DNA from 2 places in the Litchfieldia luteola genome. Region 2 is predicted to be linked to the other one. Evidence: riboswitches for the same ligand, from Rfam matches in the RefSeq annotation. Region 2 holds a riboswitch; the other holds the start of a gene.

Region 1 (8,645 bases), on a different contig from region 2:
GAAATCCCGAGGCTTTTTCTTCGAGCTATGAAGAAGAAGTGGAGTATCCACTCGAAAGAACTGCAAGCCGCCTAGATGAAGGAACTTCTTTCACTTTCGGAGCATTTATAGACAATACTTTAGTTGGAGTTGTTTCGTTAGTATTGGAGACGAGACATAAAATAAAGCATCGAGCAACTATTTTTGCAATGTATGTCAACCCAGACCACCGCAAACTTGGGGTAGGAAAGCAACTAATGGTTGCCGCAATTGAAGAGGCACAGAAATTGGATGAGATTGAACAAATATACCTAACGGTTAATGCAAGTAACGAGCCAGCTAAAAGGTTATACTTATCACTTGGTTTTAAAACATATGGAGTCGATAAACGAGCATTAAAAATTGAAGATCAATATTATGATGAGGAACTAATGGTGCTTGTTAAATAAAAAGACCGACTTCAAGAAAATTTCACAAAAAAGTAGTCACATTTTATAATCTCCTGAATATAGTAGTTCTTGTGTGAGTAATATTGAAAGGATGATTATAAGATGTACGTAAATCAACTAAATACTGTGATTACAAATAAAGATAACAACGGAACAGGGTATAAAGTAGTAGAAGTGAATGTAAAAGATTCATCTCAAAACTTATATGCTGTTGTTACACCGGTTAAATTAAAAGATTAATTATTAAAAACCATCCCTTGATTGTAACTTTACATAGCAGGGGATGGTTTTTAGTATAGCTACTGAAAGGCATTTTGTTTTTCTGTACAACTTCTTGATTCGTCAGTGTAGTTTATTTTATAATTGAACTAACTAAAAAAGATCAGATGCTGCGAACATCTGATCAATAGCATCTACAGCCGCAATGTGAGCGGCCACCAAGTATAACAAGTACTTACTCAGAAGAAGTAGCTACCCTTTACCTAGGTCAGGCGGGGGAGGTTACTTCTTTTTGTTTTCGACGAATAACATGATCACAATTGTTAATACACCTACCAATACGAGATTAGAATGAAGTGCCACAGTGATTGCCTCGAACGTCGTCATCTTACCACCTCCCTTCAAGGGAAATGGTGAACTGCCCACCTGCTTGTATAGATACTAGTTTAATATTAGCACCAAGTAGCAAAAAATTCTATCACTTTTAGAACGTATGTTCGTTTAAAGGTAGAAAAGAGTAAATTTTACCTATAGTTTAAGAGGGAGATTAGAATCATGACATCTTTCCTAAACAACTGTTTAATTTGTTCTTCTTAATCAACTAATACAAGCATAAACTAGGATGAGGTGATAATTATGGAAAAAATAATTAACACGTTGGAACAGCACGATCTAGTTTTTTTAGGAACAGAATTGGACAACTCGAATAATAAAGTTATTGTTTACAAGTTTAAAAGTAGGGATAACTATTGTATTTTTGCAATGTATAAAAAAGAAGGAAAGAATCAATGGAGTGACCCGTTTTCTTGTGATGCTGCGATATTAACGTTTGAAGCGAAATCACAGGTATATAACAACAAGTGTATACATATTGGGGATATTCGTGGGCATAAGCACAATCGCGGTCTTGGATCCATTCTCATAAAATATTTAAAGTCGTATTGCTTGTCAGAAGGGATTATTGAAATTGTTGGAGATATTTCAGATAACCCAGAAGGCTTGAGGAATTTTTATAGAAAGCACAATTTTAAAGTGAAAATTGATGAACGAAACGGAGTGGGCACTGTTCGCTGGGTAAAATGGTACGATTTAGAAACGAAGAGGGTTAAACTGTAAAAAATACCGGGCCGCGTTCGCACCGGTATTTTTTGTGGGAAAGTTCCAAAGGGAATCAATTATTATTCTTCAAGTTTGTATACTTTCAAGTGTAGGTAGACTGTTAGTAAACTACCAAGTAAAAATACAGTTGCTCCTGTCCATGTAGTGGGATATAGATATTCGATGAGTTCCAAGTGAGCACCACCTTAAAAGAATATATTAATAGTGAAAATGTTAATTTTTATTATATCGACGATGTATCTGTTTTATGAAATGATAAGTCTTAAAATTCAGAATTTTATCTGAAGGCATATTATTGAAATGGCTTATAGTTTGCACGATAAAAGCATAACCTTTGAAGGGAGTTTCTTAAGATGCAATAATAGATGTAGAAAAGAAGAAAGGAGTTTGATTGGATGAAGGTTTGTGTAGTAGGAGCGAATGGACAAATTGGAAAGTTACTTGTAGACCTCCTGCAGGATAGTGAGGCATATACGGTTAGAGCGATGGTACGAAAGAATGCACAGGTTGAGTTCTTTAAGACCAAAGGTGTAGAAACGGTTGTAGCTAGTCTCGAAGATGGAGTCGAACAAGTGGCTGAGGCAATTAGAGGTTGTGATGCGGTCGTATTTACAGCTGGATCTGGTGGGCAAACTGGATATGATCAAACTCTTTTAATTGATCTTGATGGTGCGGTAAAAACAGTGGAGGCATCAGAGCAAGTGAATGTTAACCGCTTTGTGATGGTAAGTGCGCTTGGGGCGAATACACGTGATAACTGGAATGAGAAGCTCCGACCGTATTATGTTGCGAAGCACTACGCAGACAGAGCACTTGTTCAAAGTAGATTGAACTATACGATTGTAAGGCCAGGTGGTCTTCTAAATGAAGATGAAACAGGAAAGGTGACTGTAGGACCTAGTTTAGAACGAGGATCTGTTACTCGAGCTGATGTTGCAAAGGTTGTAATGGAGTCACTTTCTGAAGAAACCACGTACCATAAGGGGTTCGATCTGGTGAATGGGGAAACTCCTGTGAGTAAGGCACTGAAAGGTTTATAGTCAGAAAGATTTACAGTGTTGGAGTATTCAATTCAGTTCACCTTTAGCAACTAAATCAAATAATTAACATTTAACACTTTAAACAAATATATAATTCGGTTATAATCAACTATGAACTTAATAACTTGTATACCACAAGGGGAGCTTTACGCTGAGAGTGAACAGTTTTTCTCTGTTCTGACCCTTCGAACCTGTTAGATAATGCTAGCGCAGGAATGTGAAATAGAGACATAGGTATTTTGTAATACCTATGGAATCTCCCCTTGAGGTTACGAATAATGAACAAAGGGGAGATTTTTTTATGAAGAAAATGAACTTGCAAGCAATGATTGAAGCTTCTATCTTCGCTGCATTTGCACTAATTCTTGATTTTTTACCTTCCATTCAACTAGGACCATGGATGTCCATTTCAGTTGCGATGGTTCCAATCTTTATTTTAGCATTACGTTGGGGCTTCAGAGTGAGTTTAGTAGCTGGTTTTCTATGGGGACTACTTCAGGTAGTAACCGGGGATGCCTACTTTTTAACGCCACTTCAATTTGCGATTGAATATTTTATTGCTTTTGCATTTGTTGGGTTTGCGGGACTGTTATATCCTGCCATCCAAAAAGCAGTTAAGGAAAATAATAAGGGTGCTATTGCACTTTGGGTAATTGTTGCTGTATTAGTAGGAACAGTTGCACGCTATTTCTGGCACTTTATAGCAGGTGTTGTTTTCTGGGGAGACTATGCGCCAGAAGATATGTCTCCAGTTATTTACTCTCTATTTGTTAACGGTGGAACAGCACTAGGAGCATTCATCTTATGCTCAATTGTTTTAGTCCTTTTACTTGTAACTGCTCCTCGTTTAGTAAAGCAAAAAGAAACAATCGGTGGAGTTTCAAAATAATAAATTCTAAACACAAGGTAACGCTCAGATTAATTTCTGGGTGTTATTTTTTTTGAAAAAGAGCATCCCTACCAGATGTAGAAATGCTTATTTAATATCGTTTTTTTATAAGGTTAATCGAAATCAGCATTAGAAATGAAATAGAGAGTATGATTATAACTAAGGTCCATGCTAGGCCCATGTTTCCTGAATCCATTGCAACATAAATGGCAGTGGGAATCGTTTGAGTTTTCCCAGGTATATTCCCAGCAAACATGAGTGTAGCACCAAATTCGCCTAGTGCACGGGCAAAGCTTAAAATTCCTCCAGTAATGATGGCTTTCGATGCCAGTGGAACAGTAATCTGTAAAAATACATTCCACTCACTTGCTCCATCAATTCTAGATGCATCTTCTATGTCCTTATCAATGGATTCGAATCCAATTAGAACGGATTGGTACATCAATGGGAATGAAACAACAATGGCAGCAATAACAGCAGCCCACCATGTGAAAATAATCGGTTGATTAAACAACCATTCAATGAATTGACCAATGTATGAGTTTTTACCAAAAATCACGATCAATAAGAATCCAACGACAGATGGAGGCAAAACTAAAGGTAAAAGCAGCAATGTGTCAACTATCGATTTCCCTTTAAACGTTCGATTTGCCATTAGACGAGCAATTAGTACACCTAAAATCAAGACGACAAGTAAAGAAAACGAAGCAATTTGTAAAGAGAGTTTTACAGGGCTCCAGATTACGTCATTTATCATTTTAAAAGACCCACAAATCCGTAGCTTTCGAGAATAGATAGAGCTTCTTCTGTTTGCATAAAATCGAAGAATAGCTTGGCCTCATTTGGATTTTTACTCTCTTTTAAAATACCTAAAGGATATATGATAGGTGAATGTGTATCTTCCTTAGCTATCTCTTGAATTTCAATTTTAGCTGATGCAAGGGCATCTGTATGATAAACAATTCCTGCATCTACATTTCCTGTTTCAACATATGTTAAGACCTGTCGTACATCTTTTGCAAAAACAATTTTTTGTTCAAGGCTATTCCAGATTCCTAATTTCACTAACACTTCTTTAGCATAATTCCCGGCAGGAACAGTCTCAGGTGTACCAATCGAAATTGTTTCTCCTTGAGATGGTAAATCCTCAAACATTTTTATTTCCTTGCTGTTCTCTTTAGGTGTTATTAAAACTAATGAATTCCCGACTAAATCGACTCCACTATCAGGTGTAATAAACCCTTTTTCAACTAAATCATAAAACTTGTCCTCGGCTGCCGAAAAAAATAAATCAGCTGGAGCACCCTGAATGATTTGTTGCTGCAAGGTACCTGAGCTCCCAAAGTTATATGTGATTTTAATTTCTGGATACTTTGCTTCAAATTTAGATTTAATTGCGTTCAACGCATCAGTTAAACTGGCTGCAGCTGAGATGGTTAGCCCTACTTGGATATCTTTATCTTTCTGCTCGTTATCTGTTTCAAGATTAGAGCATCCAGTGCTAATAACTAGCATCAATATTATGTAAATATATATTTGTAACTTCTTCAATTAGACATCCTCCTACAAATCAAGAAAACCACTTTATATTATAATCGATTATAACTGCTTTTTAACTATTTATATTTTACAATTATTAGACTTTCTATGAAATAAGCATTGAAATAGTGGAATGGGAGAGGAAACTTTGCTTGTGATATGATATATGTATAAGTAATGTGGTCAGAGAGGTGTGAGAGGCAATGAATGATAATAGGTCCATGATTGAAGTGATGAGAAATCGAAAATCAATTAGAACATATAAAACTGAAAACATATCAGATGGCGATTATCAAGCTATTATTGAATACATACAAAAAGCAGGAAGTTTTAGTGGACCTTTCAATAGACAGGGTAAGGTTGCATTAGTGCAGGTGAACAATAATGTAACAGATAAAGGGATTAAGCTTGGTACGTATGGATTTATTAAGAACCCAAGAGCTTATTTAGTAGGAATCACTGAAAAAAATAAGTATTCATTAGTTGATTTTGCTTATAGCTTTCATAAGTTAACTTTATTTGCTACGGGGATAGGGTTGGGAACGTGTTGGATGGGTGGAACATTTAGTCGAAACTCATTTGAACAGGAGCTCTCTTCAATCAAAGATGGAGAATTTATCCCTTGTATCACACCAATTGGCTATCCGAACGAGAAAGAAAGAATATTTGATAAAGCTGTAAGGGTAGTTGTAAAAGCAGATAACAAAAAAGCGTGGGAGAAGCTGTTCTTTGATGCTGCATTTGACAAACCATTACGAGAGGAGAACGCTGGGCCTCTTGCTATCCCGATAGAAATGTTGAGACTGGGACCCTCTGCATCTAATAAACAACCATGGAGGCTTGTCGTATCACCTGATCGAAAGACCTCTCATCTGTACATAGAACATACACCAAATTATAGTAGTAGTTTGGGTTATGATATGCAACTCTTGGACATGGGCATTGCGATGTGCCAATTTGATATGGCTTGCAAAGAATTAAGTCTCGAAGGTAAATGGATAGTAGAAGACCCAGAAATGGACCTTCCAAATTCAAATTACGAATACATTGCTTCATGGCAGATAAATAGTTAACAATTATGTCTTTTGGGGCCTGACCCCCAGTGCGTTAAAGCTTTAACGTACTGGGGGTCAGGCCCTAAACTGTGATGGAGAACACTGCAGGGGAGATGATTTTGGTATAATGTGTAGGTAAGGGAGATGTTTTGGATGTCTTATTATGCTTGGATTATTATAAACGTGCTGTTTGTTTTTTGCTCAGGAGTTTATATCTGGTTGTTTCAACAGAATCAGTCCTTATCGGTAATCACAGGGCAATTACTGGCCCAAGCAGGAATACTGTTGTTTTTAGTGAATGTTAATATGTACTTTATATTTCTTGTTATTCGTAAGTCGAAAATTCGTAAGCTTAGAACAACCCTAGCCAAGCTCTCAAGAAAAATGATGAAAGTTCATATTCCATTAGGGATTGTTGGAACAGCTTTTGTAACGATTCATGCTATCATCATGCTTATCGAACTAGGTAATCGTATTGGATTTTTTCACGGCAAGTTAGTGAGTGGTTATCTTTCAATTTCTTTCTTAATGCTGACCCTTTTTGCAGGTTATTTAAGACATAAAAAATCCTCTGGATTTCGTAAGAAATTTCATCGTACTACTGCATTTGCATTTACAGTAGCATTTACTATTCATTTATTTTTTCCACTATATTAATAATGCATATTACACGAAAAACAAAGTTGGCCGTTCCTCACTAATCTTCTTTACGCTTGGGTTTATTATCTAATCTTGGTCTACCCTCGCGCTCCAATCAATCATTCAACTTTTGCCATGATTTTCAACTTCACGTTCACATACATTTCATACAACCTACGTGTTTTTGTTTCCAATTTCATTAACTAAGAAAGGGGTTAATTAATGATTTACCAATTAAAAATAACATTGACTAGCACAATTCCTATCATTTGGCGGAGGCTTCAAGTTAGTAGTAAAATGTCGTTTGCTAATTTACATGAAACTCTTCAAATTTTATTTGAATGGGAGGGAGATCATTTGTATTTATTTGAAGTTATTCGGTCTGACGGAAAAATGATCAAAAACCATGGGGTTACAATTGGCCCTAACGACCTTTTGGCAGAGGAAGTTACTCTTTCAGGAGTAGATAGTACAATAGAAAATTGGTTAACAAAAGAGAAGGATATATGTCGTTATATCTATGATTTCGGGAACTACTGGCAGCATGAGATTATCTTAGAAAAAATAATTGATATTGGTGAATCTACGTATTTTTATCCAATATGTAGAAAAGCAGTTGGCGAAGCACCAGTTGAGTATTTATTAGGAAGTAATAAGCTAGGAAATGAGGAGCTAAGAAAAGCAATTAATCAACAACTTAAGAATTTATGGGATAAGATATAGTAGGAAAATAAAAAATCCAATCCCTGATTAGAGACTGGATTGGAATGTTAAAGGTAGAAAGCCACATTTGCCGTAATCCGCATAAGAAAGTTTTAAACCACCACTTCTCAAAGTGGGTGTTTGCAGAAACCTTCCTGTCTTCCTCCAGCACATGATGAGGCATGACATTCCAGCTCGATGTTAAACTCCCTATTACAGCTTAAAGGTTAAAACTTAATTAAAATTACGTACAACGCAGCTTGTATTGTTATCTTACATGTTATTTACTTCAAGTTCAATGGTTATTTTTTACTTAAAATATAAAAATGATGAAAGGTGGGGGATATCATGAATCAGTTAAGAGATGTAAACTCCTCATTGCTTAAAAAGAGACAATCTTACTAGAGTTAGAAGAAGATCTTATAGAATTATTGGAACAAGAGATTATGGGTAAATGCAAAACAGATAATAAGTCAGTTCTTGAAGAAGGGGTATATTAGTATAGGTATAAAACTTATCCAAGGATAGACCTGCAGTAAAAAGCCTCTCTATCCTTGTTTTACTTTTCAAAAAGATTACTCCAGTCTTCTGAACTTTATATAAGGATTATCCATACGTTCTTTGTAAAAATGCAATGGATTGTTTTATAAGTGCTTCTAATACATACACATCAATATCCGCAACCTTATTAATATAAACACAGGCCTTTCCAGAGGTATGCTTGCCGAAATCCTTTAGTAATTCATCACGTTCTGTAACACCAGTAGCAAAATAAAGACTTATTTTTGCTTTACGAGGTGAAAAGCCGACAAGTGGTGCATCTCCTTCATGTCCGGAAGCGTATTTGTAATGATATGACCCAAAACCAATAATACTTGGCCCCCACATTTTTGCAGGATATCCTGTTGTTTCTGTAAATATGTCTAATAGCTTGTAGGCATCCTCACGTTTTTTGGGGTTATCAACCTTTTCTATAAACTCAATAACACTGTTTTCTGTTTCTTTCGTTTTTAGC
Region 2 (15,059 bases):
AATTTGCATAGGTCACTTTCCTTTCTAAAAAAGGCTGAGACCTAGTTTGAACTCGATCATTGATCAGCTCGCCAGCTTCGATATGCCATACCCTTGTGGCAAAATGAGCTTCAATTTGTTCATCATGTGTCACCATCAATATAGTCGTTCCTTTTCTACGATACTGTTCAATGAGCTCAAGCAATGCGAATGTATTTTTTGAATCCTGGCCAAATGTTGGTTCATCTAGGAGCATGATTCTTTGCCCCTTAACAATGGATGCTGCTACACTTAATCTGCGCTTTTGTCCCATTGATAGTTGATAGGGATGTTGTTTGCGGTGATTTTCCAACTGAAAAAGAGTTAACAGTTCATTTACTTTTTCTTCAATTTCCTTATCATTGACCTTCTCCATTTTTAATGAATAGGCTATCTCTTCATAGACAGAATTCGTAATGAACTGGAATTCAGGATTTTGAAAAACAAATGTTAAATACTTAGTCAGTTTTTGGATATGTTGAATGTTTGTCTCCATTAAATCATAGTGTCCTGACGTTTTAATAAATTGAAATAAGGCATGTAATAACGTACTCTTTCCGGCACCATTTTCTCCAACAATTACAATCCATTCTCCTGCTTTGACTGTACAATCAGGTACATGTATTTTTGCTTCTTTATTCCGGTAGCCTGTAAAGTTTTCTAACCTAAGGACTTCATTCGCATCTTCCATAAAATCTGGCAGGTTAGATGGCCTTTCACTGACATACTCATCCCATACGCCCGGATACCAAATTCCCTGAGCTTTAATTTCTTTCTTGTAGTTCAGGAAAATTTCATCTTTATCTCCATCAGCAATGATTTGTCCTTTCCCATCAAAGAGGATAATTCGGTCGACAAAGTCAATGACATGATCAATTTTATGTTCAACGATGATGACTGTCTTGTCTTTGCTTATTTTTTTTATCGTATCCCAAATATCCTTTGTTCCTTCTGGGTCAAGCATGGCTGTTGGCTCATCTAAAAAGAGAACTTCAGGTTCTAGAGCTAATACTGAAGCAATCGCCAACCGTTGCTTCATTCCTCCTGATAATGTGTTAATTGAAGTATGTGTTGAATCTAGAATTAGTCCTACTTTAAAAAGAAGTTCGTGGATTTTTTGGTTCATTTGTTCTCTAGGCACTTGGAGATTTTCTAGTACAAACGCAATTTCCTCGTCAACAAAAGGCATACAAAATTGAGTATCAGGGTCTTGAAACACATAGCCCCAAGATGCTGGAATCTCTATACTGTCTGCCTTCATAGGTACATCAATGGAATTGGGTATTAACCCTGTTAACACTTGCAGTAGTGAGGATTTTCCACACCCTGATGGGCCGAGAAGAAGTACCTTTTCTCCTTGATAAAAAGTAGAGGATAAATCCTTGAATAACAAGGATTCTCCTCCAGTAAACTTTAAGCGTAGATTTTCAACATGTGCAACTTTTTTCATTTTTAGCACCCCATTTAACGATCTAGTGCATCAAAATCCTCTTGTGTAGCTGGACGTACTAGGTTTGTCACTCCAGTCGCTTCAAGAGCTTTCACTAGGTAATAAGCAAGTACCCCTGTAAATAAAACAGCACCAACAAATCTTGCTACAATAAACAACGTTAAGTTCCAGGCAGCAAGGTCGCCAACCTCACCATAGGCAAAATCCATAATTAGTGAGCCTAGACCTGCACCAAAACCTGCTAGACATACAACAAGTAAGTCAAAACGCTTATAACGGAAAGCTGCTAATACTAGCTCTGCAAATAAACCTTGAATAAATCCATATAGCAATACAGTTAAACCAAATTCAGATCCCATTAAGAACTCACCAGAAGCTGCCGCTGTTTCAGCTAGTAATGCTACCCCTGGTTTTCTAATAATTAGGAAAGCAACCGTTGCGGCAATAAACCACATTCCATAGATTAGCTGATCGGCGTGAAGTCCAAGTGGCTTCACAGCATAATAAAGTGGCCCCCAAAGTTTATAAACTATACCAAATGCAATTGCAATAACGACAGTAACTAATATATCAGTCAGCTTTAAACCTTTATTCATATATGATTGACTCCTTTTTTATTAAATTTTTAGATTCGACATCTTCATAGAAGATGTCGAACGGATCTGTTAAACTTCTAATTTAGTATTTTCAACAGGCCATTTTTCCAGGCGGTAGGCCATTTCCCAGAAGGAGTATTCGTATTGGCTGCTAATCATAAAGTGTTCTTTCATGCGTTTGCGGTCTTCTTCTGTTACTTTTTCAGCAAGTTCATCAAGTCGATTGATTTGTTCTTCAACTAGTTCTCGGAACCAATCTCCACCGTAAGCTTCAATCCATTCTTGGTAGATTGGTTCAGCAGGAGTTGAACCTTGTAGTCTTTCACCGATTTCATAGTACAGCCAGTAGCAAGGAAGTAAAGCTGCAATAATATCACCTAAGTGTCCAGAGTATGCAGCACGGTAAAGATGTGACGTATATGCATATGCTGTTGGTGCTGCTACGAAGTTTTGTCTTTCTTCCTCTGTAATACCTAGACGTTTTGAAAAGTTTTCATGTAATGACAACTCAGCCTCATACGTACCTTGTGCATGAATCGCTAATCTGTTTGTTGTATGTAAATCCTCTGCTTTCGCTGCACCTAATGCTTGAATTCTTGCAAAATGAGATAAATAGTAAGCATCCTGTAAGACATAATAACGAAAAGACTCAAGTGATAAAGTGCCGTCCGCAATGCCTGTTACAAATGGATGGTCAAAGCTTGCCTCCCAAATCGAATTCGCTTCTTTTCTAATTTCCTGTGAAAAAGTCATTTTCCATTCCTCCTAAGATTTTAGTGGGATTTCGACAAGTGCGTGGCATTTGTCGAATTCGTAAAACAACATAAAAAAACCACTTACTTTACCAGAGTAAAGAAGTGGTTGTAATGGAAAATGCACATAAATACAGAGATTCCTATACTCCACTTCCCTACGCTGGTGTTAACCAGATCAGGTTCTAAGGGTCTCAAAGTACACTTCGATCTCAGCCTTTAAAAGGCACCCCTAGTGGAAAAACAATATTAAATTTTAAAATAACATGTTACTGCTACCTATACTAACAGGTTTCTTAACGTTGTCAAACCTTTTTTTGGAAATAAGTAGATCTATTTTTAGACTATTCTACGTAAACTGCTGTTCCATAGGCGATAATTTCAGAAGCATTCGCCATTACGCTGGATGTCTCTAATCTCACACCAATGACAGCATTGGCACCCATTTTTTTTGCGTCCTCTACCATTCTTCCAATGGCTATTTTTCTAGCTTCCGTCATCATATCTGTATAATCTTTTATTTCTCCACCTACAATTGTTTTTAGGCCAGCTAGTAGGTCCTTTCCGATATGTTTCGATTGAACTGTACTTCCTTTTACAAATCCTTTTAATTCCTTAACTTCCTTGCCAGGTACAAACTCAGTAGTCACGATAATCATTTTCTTCTTCCTCCTTTTTTTCTTTCCTTCTTTCTCTTATCAGTACAGCAAATAATGCAACAATCGCCACTCCATAACAAATATAAAAGAATATTGCCCACTGTATGTTTATGAATAGAAAAACAATACCAATTAGTTGTCCAATCGTGGCAGTAGCTGTTAATACATACTTTAATCGATCCATATTCATAACCTACTTTTTCGTTTTAAATATTTTTCTAACAAAGAGTAGATAAAACAGAGAAGGCATAGGGGCCTGGATTAATCCGACAATACCCCATAACCAGTAATTATGACCTCTTTTTCTAGCATCTAGAAAAAGAAAGGTACTTTGTGCGATTAGGATGACTGCAACAAGTGGAATAAGTATTAGTTCTTCAACTGTCATGAATGATCACCTGTTTTCTATGGTGGATATAAACTCCTAGTGGTAGGGAAATGGTTACTATCACTTGTAATACTATAAAAATAACTGGTGCTTTAAAAATTGTTAGTACTAATAAACTTAATATAGTAATAGCTGATATAAAGAAGATAATTAATTCTTTTACGAGTCTTCTTCTAGCAGCTTCTTTTTCTTTGATGACCATTTGCTCAAACCACTGTACATTAGGTGTATATGTTTGATAGGTGTTGTCCAATTGGTTAAGACCCTTATTTATCTTATCGATGAGATTTGAATCAAAGTCTTGTTGTTGTTGTTTCTTCTTTAACGGGATAATCTTGTCTTCTGTCATCATCGTTCAACTCCTTTCTAACAGTCGCGATTCCATTGTGAATTCGTGATTTTACAGTACCAAGTGCAATCCCAAGCATGTCTGCTATTTCATCATAGGCATATCCGTAATAATGCTTTAACACAATTGGAATGCGAATTTCATCTGATAGTTTCCCAAGTGCATTCAAAACATCATTCCACTCTTCATTTCTACTCTCAAACTGCCACTTCATTTTGCGAAGAGCCTGTTCCTGCTCTTGCCAACTTTGCTCTCTTTTCTTTCTACGCAGATCATCTATATAGATGTTCGTTGCTATCGTGATAAGCCAAGAGGAAAACTTTGATTTTCCGTTGTATAGTTTGATTTTTTCAATACACTTAATCATCGTTTCTTGGGCCAAGTCCTCTGCCATTTCTGGCTTCATGGTCACTTTGATTAAGTATTTTACTAAGAAGGAATAATGCTTTTCAAAAAGCATTGCAAAAGCAAGAGAGTCACCCCGCTTTGCACTTTTTATTAAGTCTTTATCGTCCATCTAATGGCTCTCCCCAGTGTAGTCCGTTTTTTTATCTAAAGGTAATACGTTTAACTGTTCAAAAAAGTTCACTACATTTTTTAATTTATTTTAAAAAGCAGCTCTCTTCTGAAAGCTGCTTAAGCAAATCGATAATAAATAAGTATAAAGGTAGCAAGAACAAAGATATAGTTTAAAAACACAAAAATCATTTGATCAATGATTGACTTGTGTATACGAATTGGCGGGTTATAGAAGGACACTCCCTCAATGATAAAAATAACTAACACAATATGAATCATAAAGTGACCAATGATTTCCGTTACACCAAAAAGAAGAGTGGTCGAAAAAAAGATTAGAGTTAAAATAACGGATAAGATCCTGTTTAGCACACCTACCACAAGCAAATAGCCAACAATAAACTCAATAAATGCAGCCATTACAATAAAGTGTTCAGGAGCAAATCCAAATGTCGGCACGTTATGATTATAGATGATATCAGCGCTCATGACTGGATATACCCACTTTTCAACGGCAACCCAGCAGAGTGATAATCCTGTTCCTAAGTAAAGAAAAGGAAAACCCCAATTTTCTAGTCTTGTTTTGCCAATTAAAAGTACGAAGACAATCGCAAGATAAAATCCATAATCAAGCATATGGAATAGACCGACGTTTGATAAAACATATAGGAATAGGGCCAAAATAATAGATGCCCCAATTTTTGTTGCATAATGATTTGGAATCAGTAGCGTGACAATTGCAGCCCAAATTAAGACTGTTTCCCAACTGTTTTCAATTAAAAATTCTGGGGCAAAAATGGTGCCCGATACTACTTGAATAATAAGTGTTACTGCCGTTCCATATTTCAGCAAATATCTTGAAAATCTGCGGAAATTATCTAGCTTTTTATCGATATCTCCAACATAGGGTAACTTCATCACCTTTGGCAACAACTGTGGTAAGACTGATAAAATGAGTGCCGAAAGTAAAGCCATTACCATAAAAAATGGCGATAATATGTTATGAATTGTTTCTTTTTCCGGTTGGACATCTGTAAACCATTTCACGTGCGCCTCAGCAAAAAGTGGAGTTAACAACACAACCCCAACAATTACGAAGAGAATCCATTTTTTCTTCATACATTATCTCCTTATTTTTGATTTATTGTTAGGTTTTACTATTGATTGTAAAGTAATACGGATTGTAAAGAGGAATTATGCCTTATCATTGGGTTTCTTAGGAGAAAAATACTCACGAATGAAGTTTATCGGTCTAACCCTTTTCCACATATAAAAAACAGGACCCTAGGCATCAATAGCCTAAGATCCTGTTTTAATCAAACTTATTCCTTCTCGGGATTTTCTGTTTTCTTAGCTTCAGTTAAATCCTTCGCAAGTGAATCAATACTGTGTCTAACATTCCCTTTACCAGAGAAGTTTTCAATTAATTCTTTTACATCTAGTCCAGAGGATGCTTTAAGTGATTCCTGAAGTGAAGCCATCAGGTTTGTTGCATAGCCTGTCACTTTATTTGCCCCGCTATTTGGACCGTTTCCACCTGTATCAACAACTGTAATTTTATCAATATTTGCTAATGGGCTAGCCACTTGTTTCGCATATTCAGGAAGCATACGGATGATCATATCAAGGATAGCTGCTTGACCGAACTGTTCAAATGCTTCTGCAATTTTCTCTTTCGCTTCTGCTTCTGCAAGACCTTTAAGACGAATAACTTCAGCCTCAGATTCCCCTTGTGCACGTTGTGCTTCTGCTTTTGCTAAACCATCAATTCTGATTTTTTCAGCTTCTGCTTTTGCCTGTGCTTCAATGCGATATTTATTAGCATCTGCTTCAGCATATTGTTTAGCTTTATCAGCCGCTGCCGCTTGCTCAACTGCGTAACGGTCTGCATCTGCCTTTTTCTTAACTTCTGAATCATATTGCTTTTCACGACGAGCAATCTCTTTTTCTTCAAGCTCAATTTGCTTTTGACGCTCAATGATTTGAACTTGCATTTGTTGCTCTGTAACTTCTTGTTTTGCTCTCGCTTCTTCTAGGTGGTACGCTTGGTCAGCACGCGCTTTCGCAATATCTTGCTCTCTACGGAATTCTGCAATCTTTAATTGATTTAGCTTTTCTGCTTCAGCAATTTCAGTTGCACGTTCTAATTCGGCTTTTTGAGCATCCTTAGCTGCTTCCGCACGCTTAATACGTGTTTCTTTATCTGCCTCAGCAGTAGCAATATCAGCATCACGTTTTACCTGAGCAATTCTAGGTTTACCTAATGACTCTAAGTATCCATTCTTATCACGAACATCTTTAATTGTGAAAGAAACAATGATTAATCCCATTTTTGCTAAATCCTGTGAAGCTACACGTTGAACTTCTTGTGAAAACTTCTCACGATTTTTATAAATTTCTTCAACTGTCATTGAACCAAGAATCGAACGAAGATGACCTTCAAGTACTTCTCTTGCTTCGTTTTCTCTATCTTGTTTTGACTTACCTAAGAATTGTTCTGCAGCAGTAGCAATTTGATTGATGGTTCCACCAATTTTAATGATGGCTGTTCCATCCGCCATAACTGGAACACCTTGCTCTGTATAAACTTCTGGTGTTGAAACATCCAGTTTACTAGATAATAGACTTAATGGTTCTGCTTGTTGGAAGACTGGTAATACAAACGTACCTCCACCACGAACAATCTTAATTCTGTTACCTGATTCATCAACATGAACGTTTTTTCCACCAAGGTAGCTACCTGTTACGATAAGAGCCTCATCTGGGCCTGCAGTACGATATTTCGTAACAAAGACAGCAATTAGGGCCAAAAGTAAAACTACAACAATACCTACAATAATAAAAATAGATGGCATAGTATTCCTCCTAAAAAAGTATATTTTTTATAATTAAAATCTAGTAGATTTAATTAAAACTATCATATGCTTTCACATAAAGAACAGATTCTTTCACATCAATGACCAGAACCTCTTTATCATAAGGTATTGGATCATCGTCAAAACTTTTCGCTGACATTGAAAGAGTCCCACTATTTCCTTCTAGCACAACTTCTCCAAAGCCATCCTCTGGTATAGAAATAATTACTTTACCAAGTCTCCCTTTCAGATCATCTTCAGTAAAAACAATTGATTCCTCAGCTGACCGTAGAGGAATTAGTACGAATATATTTAATAAAATGACTGAAAAAAGTGCAAGAATGACAGAAATCATAAAGACAATAAAACTATTTAACGGTGAAAGTTTTTCAAACAAGTATCCCGTTGCACTAAATATAGTAACAAATGAAAAGATAAGTGTAGGATTTAAGACACCATCAGGAATTGCTTCAAAGATGCCTTCTAAAATATCACCAAATAGAATGTAGAGAAGGGTGAATATACCACCAATGATTAGTCCAAATAAATAGATTTCCTGTAATGAATAACCGAAGAGTTCCATGGCAATTATTCCTGACTTTTCTTCTGTATTATTTTCAATTCTTGTAGCCTACTTGCTAATTCACAGCTCTTGCTCTTAATCATAGTAGAGTCCTCCTTAGAATTGCTTTTAATCATTGGTTTTAACATAAGTTTGTGTTTCACAATAGTATTTACGACTGAAACTAAAAAAGGTTTCGAAATTTTTAATTTCTTTCTTGTAAAAAGTCTTCCATATTCATTTTACAATAATAGGAATTAAAATGGGGACATTCCCATTAATTTACTAAAAAAAGCACAGGATTTAATCCTGTACTTAATCAATCATCATCGTCGTCATCATCATCGTCTTTATCTTTCCCCTTGTTACCTTTACCTTTTCCTTTTTCTTTTCCTTCACCATTACCTCGCCCTCTTCGTTCCTCTTTCTTATCCTCATCTCTGTCATCAAATCTTTGAATAGGCTTAGGACTTTGGAAAACTGGAAGATTAAAGGAACTGCTTGATGTTCCCTCTAGAGCTGCACTCATTATTTCCTTAAATATTACAGCAGCTGTTGTTCCACTTGTTGTTGTTAAATAATGATTTTTATCTGTTTTATCATAACCTAACCAAATAGCTCCAACCACTTCGGGTGTATATCCTACAAACCATTGGTCTTTTACACCATCAATTCCAGTGATTGGCACTTGAGTAGATCCTGTTTTTCCTGCAAGCTCTCGACCTGAAATCCGTGCATTTTTACCTGAACCCTCATCAACAACACCCTTAAGCATAAAGGTCATTCTTTCCGAAACTTGAGGACTCGTTACTTGAACTGACTTTTCTTGCCACGTAGCAAGTCTATCACCTTTAGTATCAATTATCTTTATGACTGCATGAGCCTCATGTCTAACCCCTTTGTTAGGAAAGGTTGAATACGCTTCTGCCATCTGTAGTGGAGAAACGCCATGCTGTAAACCACCAAGGGCTAGACTTAAATTATGGTCTTCTTTTGATAGAGGAATTCCAAATCGTTCTACTGCGTTAATCCCATTCTTTAATCCAACTTTATTTAACATCCAAACAGCTGGGACATTATAAGAATTTCTAAGGGCATCATACATCGTAACCATCCCTTTATAGCTATTGCTAAAATTAGATGGTTTATAGCCATTAAAGCTCATCGGCAAATCAGGTAAATCATCAAATACACTATATCCAAGTTCAAGTGCTGGAGTGTATGCAGCTAGTGGCTTCATTGTTGATCCTGGTTGCCTTTCTAACTGAGTGGCATGATTGAACCCTCTAAAAACATGTTTTCCTCTGCCACCTACAATCGCATTTATCCCCCCTGTTTTAGGATCTAACAGAACAGTTCCACTTTGAACTATTTGCTCTGAAGTTCCCTTAGGAAATAGATTGCTATTCTGATAAACTTGTTCAGCTGCTTTTTGCATCTTTTGATCTAATTCAGTATAGATGTGAAGTCCACCTGAAAGAATCTCGTTTTGGGTAAGTCCATACTTTTCAATTGCTTCTTCAATAATATGGTCTACATAATAAGGATACTGACCCTCATAAGGATCAAGTTGTTTTCCTTCCAGGACAATTTCCCCAGCCTTTGCCTGATTCAATTCTTCTTCAGTGATATATTCATGTTTGTGCATTAAAGCTAGGACAATATCTCTTCTCTCCATCGACTGTTCGAAGTTCTTAAGTGGAGACAGCTTAGAAGGAGCTTTAATCAACCCTATTAATATGGCAGATTCACTTATGGTTAATTCCTGAACCTTTTTGCCAAAATACAATTCAGCAGCATTCCGGATTCCCCATGCTCCTTCACCAAAATAGATCTGATTTAAATACATTTCCAAAATCTCGTTTTTAGAGTATGTTCTTTCAATCTTTTGAGCTAAAAAGTACTCCTCCAACTTTCTACTCAATGTTTGATCATGTGTTAGAAAAACATTTTTAGTTAATTGCTGTGTAATGGTACTACCACCCTCAACTACACTTCCAGCTTGGATATTCCGAATCATTGCTCTTAGGATCCCTAGATAGTCAATTCCATTATGTTTGTAAAACCTATGATCCTCAACTGATATAACAGCATTTACTACATGGTTTGGAACCTCTTCGAATTCAATACCTTTAATTTTAGAATTTAGTAATGTACTAGCTACCTCTCCATGTCTGTCATAGATAATCGTTGGTTGTGGTAAAACATGGTTCAAGCCACTAATATCTCTTGTCATGATATATCCATTGACTGCAAGAATTCCTACTAATAGTAAGACTAATAGCGCTAGCAGAATTAATTTGTGAATACTTTTGTTAATAAGCTTTCTTTTCTCTCGGTGTCTTTTCATCTTAGATCCTCCATAACAATCGTAAAGGTTCAATATATATACTTCGAGAGAATCATGATTATATGGGGGTTAAAAAATCCTTAAATGCAGTTATTAAATCAAAAAAAATTGATTATTTTTCTATTCTAATCAAACGTTTGTTTAAATTGGGCTTCTTTTTAAACAAACGTTTATTTAAATTCCGCTTAAATTTAAACAACTGTTTGGAAAAAAGCATACATTTCAATATTCTTTTCTTGATAAAGGAAAAAAGTGGGCTAATACGATTAATAACATTCCACTCAAAAACACATACATAGGATAGTCGTAAATTAGAATGGTCATAAGCTCATCCCAACTTAATCCATTCCCTTTTATGTTGTATGTATTAAGTTCAAAAATGAGTTGGATTGCACCAATTACCTTTAAATTAATCGCTACAAAAATCAGAACTAGCTTTAAGAAGACATTTTCCATACGATCTTACCTTCCAGAGTAGATTTGCTATTACTACTTTATGCTAGTTCGATTTGTAATAGTACAAGTTCCCCTTTCATGAACATCACTCTTTTTTTCGTAAAATCCCATTTCTATTGGCATAAATGGCTGCTTGTGTTCGGTCTGCAACTTCCAGCTTACTTAAAATATTACTCACATGTGTTTTGACAGTTTTTATACCAATGAATAGTTCATCAGCAATTTCTTGATTCGTTAATCCATCCCCTATGCATTGTAATACATCATATTCGCGTTCAGTTAGCTCATGATGTGGGAGTTTTTCTTGGGTTCTAAAACGATTCATCATCACACTTGCAACCTTAGGCTCTATTACATTTTCGCCATTTGCAGCCTTCATAATGCTTGAGACAATGTCTTCGGCTTTAGCCGTTTTTAAGATATAACTAAAAGCTCCTGCTTCAATAGCCGGAAATACTTTTTTATCATCATAAAAGCTAGTTAAAATAATGATCTTGCAACCTGGATGTGTTTTCATAATTTCTTCCGTTGCTTCAATTCCCGTCCCATTTTCCATCACTAAGTCCATTAAAACAATATCAGGGTTCCATTTATGAACAAGCTCAACAGCCTCTTTACCACTAGCGCCTTCAGCGATGATTTCGATCATAGGCTCCGTTTCCAAATAGGCGACTAATCCTCGTCTTACCATATCGTGATCATCTATTACAATTAACCGAATCGGACTTTTCATTCTTGTTTCCCCCTTATACAGAAACTCTTATCGTAATATACGTTCCTTCATCCTGTTTTGAATGTAGCTTAAATACTCCACCAATTTCTTCACAGCGTTCCCTCATTGTTTTAAGACCATATGAAATTTTCTTATCTTCACTAACGTCAAACCCTTTGCCATTATCGTAAATTTGCAAAAAAACGTATTCTTCTTTTTGAGAAAAAGTGAGCTTTACTTGCGTTGCATCTGAATGCCTCAATATATTTGATAAAGCTTCTTGTATAATACGAAAAAGATGATCTTCTGTACCTTTTGATAAACAATCGATTTGATCAATGGCCGTTTCAAAATGGAGAGAACATTTCGATTGTAGTTCTTCAATTAACTTAACTAAACCTTCGTAGAGAGAATCTCTTCCTAAATGTACCGGCCTTAAGTGCAAGAGTAATGCTCTCATCTCCACCTGAGCTTGTGCTGCAAGTTCAGAAACTTGCCCAATGATCTCTTTTACCTTTTCTGGCTTTGAATCTAGTAATCTTACTGCTGCAGATGACATCATCGATACTGCAAATAACTGTTGGCTGACAGCATCATGTAAATCTCTTGCTATCCGCTGGCGTTCCTCAATCGACGCAGCTTTATGTGCCTCTTCGGCTAACTCCGTTTTTTCGTCAGCTAACCTTTGGAGTGATTGTACTTGCTTTTCAATTTTGGCAGACAGTTGATTTAACGATTGAGTTATCCTCGCAATTTCATCTTGACCATCAACATCCACCCTCGTCTTTAAGTTACCTCTTTCAAGAATTGTGATAAATGTTGAAACTTCCTCGAGCCTTTTCTTTACATCTGTACTGTCTCTGTACCCAAAATAGATTCCTGATCCCACACTGATCACAAACACAAAAGCTGTCAGCAAAAGAATTGTTGATAATGCTAAAGGGTTCTTTGGTAGTGCTAGTAAAATAAGCTGAAGGCCCGTAAAAAAGAGAATACCTACCATCAGTGCAGAAATGACATGTGAACGAATCATCGTTAGCCTAATGCTATTTAAATTTGAAAACATTTACCTTAAGCCCCCTTTACACCTTTTCAACTTGAATGGAGCCTACACTAAGATTAATATTTATTGTTAGTTTTCTAGTTTCTTCATCATAGTGTTCAGATTTATAGGAATACGAGCGATTCAAACCATCCGAATCATTGTCAAAGATTTCTATAGAACCTGTTTTAACTGTAGCCTCGACTTTGATCGCTAAGTCTTCAGGAACAAGTAAGGTAACATCTCCGACCCAACCTGAAATATCAATCTTTGTTTCTTTATCAGGAATGAACGCTTTACTGAAATCGAGATGAACGTCACCAATTCCAAGTTTTATATTCTTATCCTCTAGTGACCAATTTTCACTGTTGCTCACATAGTCTCCAATTGCCACCGAGTCCTTTTTCGCAAATGAAATAGATACGCTTTTTTCTTTAGAAAATAATTTCATCCCTAAATAAATTAGTAAGACCGGCCATAGCTTCCACACATCCCAAAAGGTAAATGTGATATAACCTAATCGATCTAGGGCTAGTAATGTTCCAAAAAGTAGTAGAAAAAAACCTCCAAACCAACCTTTTTGCCCTTTCGACAAAATCGACTCTACTAACCACTTAAATCCAACAATTAGGAATAGCACTGGATAGAATGTGACAAATAAATTGTTTATTTCCAAGGAAATGACATCAATATTTACAAGAAGTAACAAGATTCCAAAAAGGATTAATAATAATGCCGAGAAAACTCGATTTAAGGTAAATTGCTTCATACGACCCCTCTTTCCACAGTAAAAGAATAATTTCAACTATACTTGTACCCTCTTACTCTAAGTAGTGAATTTCCTTTATTATAAGAAAAATATATATTCAAAAGAACGAACGAGGGAAGGGAACAGTATCAGTCTTAAGACTGATTTTTTAATGCTATAAGAAGTATGTAGTAGATATAAATCCTACCCCTGCACCAGTAATACCTAGTAAAACAGATAACAGAACATAATAACTTGCAATCTTTCTATTCCCTTGTAATAAAAGCTGTATCGCCTCAACACCAAAGGTAGAAAACGTTGTGTAAGCACCCATAAAACCAATTCCAACTAGATACCAGACCCATTCAGCTAATAAATCTGACATGTAGAGTGCTCCTAAGACTCCCAATAAAAATGAACCACTACTATTAATGATAAATGTTGCTAATGGAAAGACCTGGTTAGACTTATTAGTTACTCGTAACGCAATGATATACCGACATAACGCTCCGAAACTCCCACCTAAACCAATAAGTATTATCATATAGGTTGACCTTCCTTATTAATTTTCTTATACGCCAATTTATACCCTAAAAATGTGAAAAAGAGTCCTACAATGACACTTACCATTACATAGGTAATTACTTGAATATACTGCTTATCCATAATCAAATAGAATGTTTCTAGTGAGAAGGTAGAAAATGTAGTAAACGATCCGATTACCCCTGTTCCTATAAAGGGCACCCAAATAGAATTTCTTTTAAACTTTGCAACACCATAGGTTATAAACCAGCCTAAAAGGAAACACCCAACCATATTTACAAATAGGGTTCCAACTGGAAATCCATTAGTATTCTGTAGCCATTCACCGAAGGTATATCTTAAAATAGATCCAATAAATCCACCAAACATGATTAATATAATGATTTTATTTTTTGAGTGGCCCATCGACAAACCCCCTACACTGACAACTACTTTATTTCTATCTTATACAAAGTTGTTGTAAAGAGCCAGACTATTAAAAAAATGCTGATACCTAGGTATCAGCATTCACGACAAGTATATTGTTTATAGTACTTTACTCAGGAATGATTTTGTTCTTTCGTGTTGAGGATTTTCAAAGAGTTCTTTTGGTACGTTTTCCTCAACAATGTAGCCACCGTCCATGAATATGACTCGGTCTCCAACTTCACGTGCAAAGCCCATTTCATGTGTAACAACAACCATTGTCATTCCGTCTTTTGCTAATTGTTTCATAACCTCAAGTACCTCGCCGACCATTTCTGGATCTAGTGCTGAGGTTGGCTCATCAAAAAGCATAATTTTTGGTTCCATCGCTAATGCTCTAGCTATAGCTACCCTTTGCTTTTGCCCACCTGAAAGAGAATCAGGATACGCATCAGCCTTTTCAGCTAAACCAACCTTTTTAAGCAGTTCTAAGCCTTTTGCTCTAGCATCAACTTCCTTCATTTTCTTCACATTCATTGGTGATAAAATAATATTTTCAATGACCGTCTTATGAGGAAATAAATTAAATTGTTGAAACACCATTCCAACATTTGTTCTAATTTCATTTATATTGGTTTTCTTATCTGTAAGATCTACA

The links. A riboswitch is a leader RNA that binds a small molecule or an ion and turns the genes downstream of it on or off. The one in region 2 is predicted to bind thiamine pyrophosphate.
Region 1: linked by a shared signal. The riboswitch ahead of thiT (energy-coupled thiamine transporter ThiT) and the one ahead of tenA (thiaminase II) in region 2 are both predicted to bind thiamine pyrophosphate.

What each region holds. Positions count from the first base shown of each region.
Region 1 is NZ_JAGGKM010000009.1:46,359-55,003, reverse strand. Features, by position in the region: gene J2Z26_RS20110 (GNAT family N-acetyltransferase) at 1-428, shown strand, start outside; gene J2Z26_RS20105 (hypothetical protein) at 531-668, shown strand; gene J2Z26_RS20100 (GNAT family N-acetyltransferase) at 1,284-1,763, shown strand; gene J2Z26_RS20095 (SDR family oxidoreductase) at 2,162-2,806, shown strand; TPP riboswitch at 2,934-3,039, shown strand; gene thiT (energy-coupled thiamine transporter ThiT) at 3,108-3,695, shown strand; gene modB (molybdate ABC transporter permease subunit) at 3,787-4,452, opposite strand; gene modA (molybdate ABC transporter substrate-binding protein) at 4,449-5,246, opposite strand; gene J2Z26_RS20075 (nitroreductase family protein) at 5,438-6,307, shown strand; gene J2Z26_RS20070 (hypothetical protein) at 6,443-6,946, shown strand; gene J2Z26_RS20065 (plasmid pRiA4b ORF-3 family protein) at 7,151-7,651, shown strand; RNA gene ssrS (6S RNA) at 7,706-7,895, opposite strand; gene J2Z26_RS20055 (DUF1801 domain-containing protein) at 8,237-8,645, opposite strand, start outside.
Region 2 is NZ_JAGGKM010000001.1:247,311-262,369, reverse strand. Features, by position in the region: gene J2Z26_RS01400 (ABC transporter ATP-binding protein) at 1-1,468, opposite strand, end outside; gene J2Z26_RS01405 (energy-coupling factor transporter transmembrane component T family protein) at 1-9, opposite strand, end outside; gene J2Z26_RS01395 (ECF transporter S component) at 1,483-2,064, opposite strand; gene tenA (thiaminase II) at 2,134-2,817, opposite strand; TPP riboswitch at 2,955-3,060, opposite strand; gene J2Z26_RS01385 (YbjQ family protein) at 3,161-3,475, opposite strand; gene J2Z26_RS01380 (hypothetical protein) at 3,456-3,659, opposite strand; gene J2Z26_RS01375 (sigma-Y antisigma factor component) at 3,669-3,863, opposite strand; gene J2Z26_RS01370 (YxlC family protein) at 3,853-4,215, opposite strand; gene sigY (RNA polymerase sigma factor SigY) at 4,157-4,729, opposite strand; gene J2Z26_RS01360 (hypothetical protein) at 4,849-5,847, opposite strand; gene J2Z26_RS01355 (flotillin family protein) at 6,051-7,583, opposite strand; gene J2Z26_RS01350 (NfeD family protein) at 7,633-8,166, opposite strand; gene J2Z26_RS01345 (transglycosylase domain-containing protein) at 8,465-10,495, opposite strand; gene J2Z26_RS01340 (YuzI family membrane protein) at 10,718-10,951, opposite strand; gene J2Z26_RS01335 (response regulator) at 11,037-11,684, opposite strand; gene J2Z26_RS01330 (sensor histidine kinase) at 11,698-12,729, opposite strand; gene liaF (cell wall-active antibiotics response protein LiaF) at 12,746-13,474, opposite strand; gene J2Z26_RS01320 (fluoride efflux transporter FluC) at 13,629-13,997, opposite strand; gene crcB (fluoride efflux transporter CrcB) at 13,994-14,401, opposite strand; gene J2Z26_RS01310 (amino acid ABC transporter ATP-binding protein) at 14,522-15,059, opposite strand, start outside.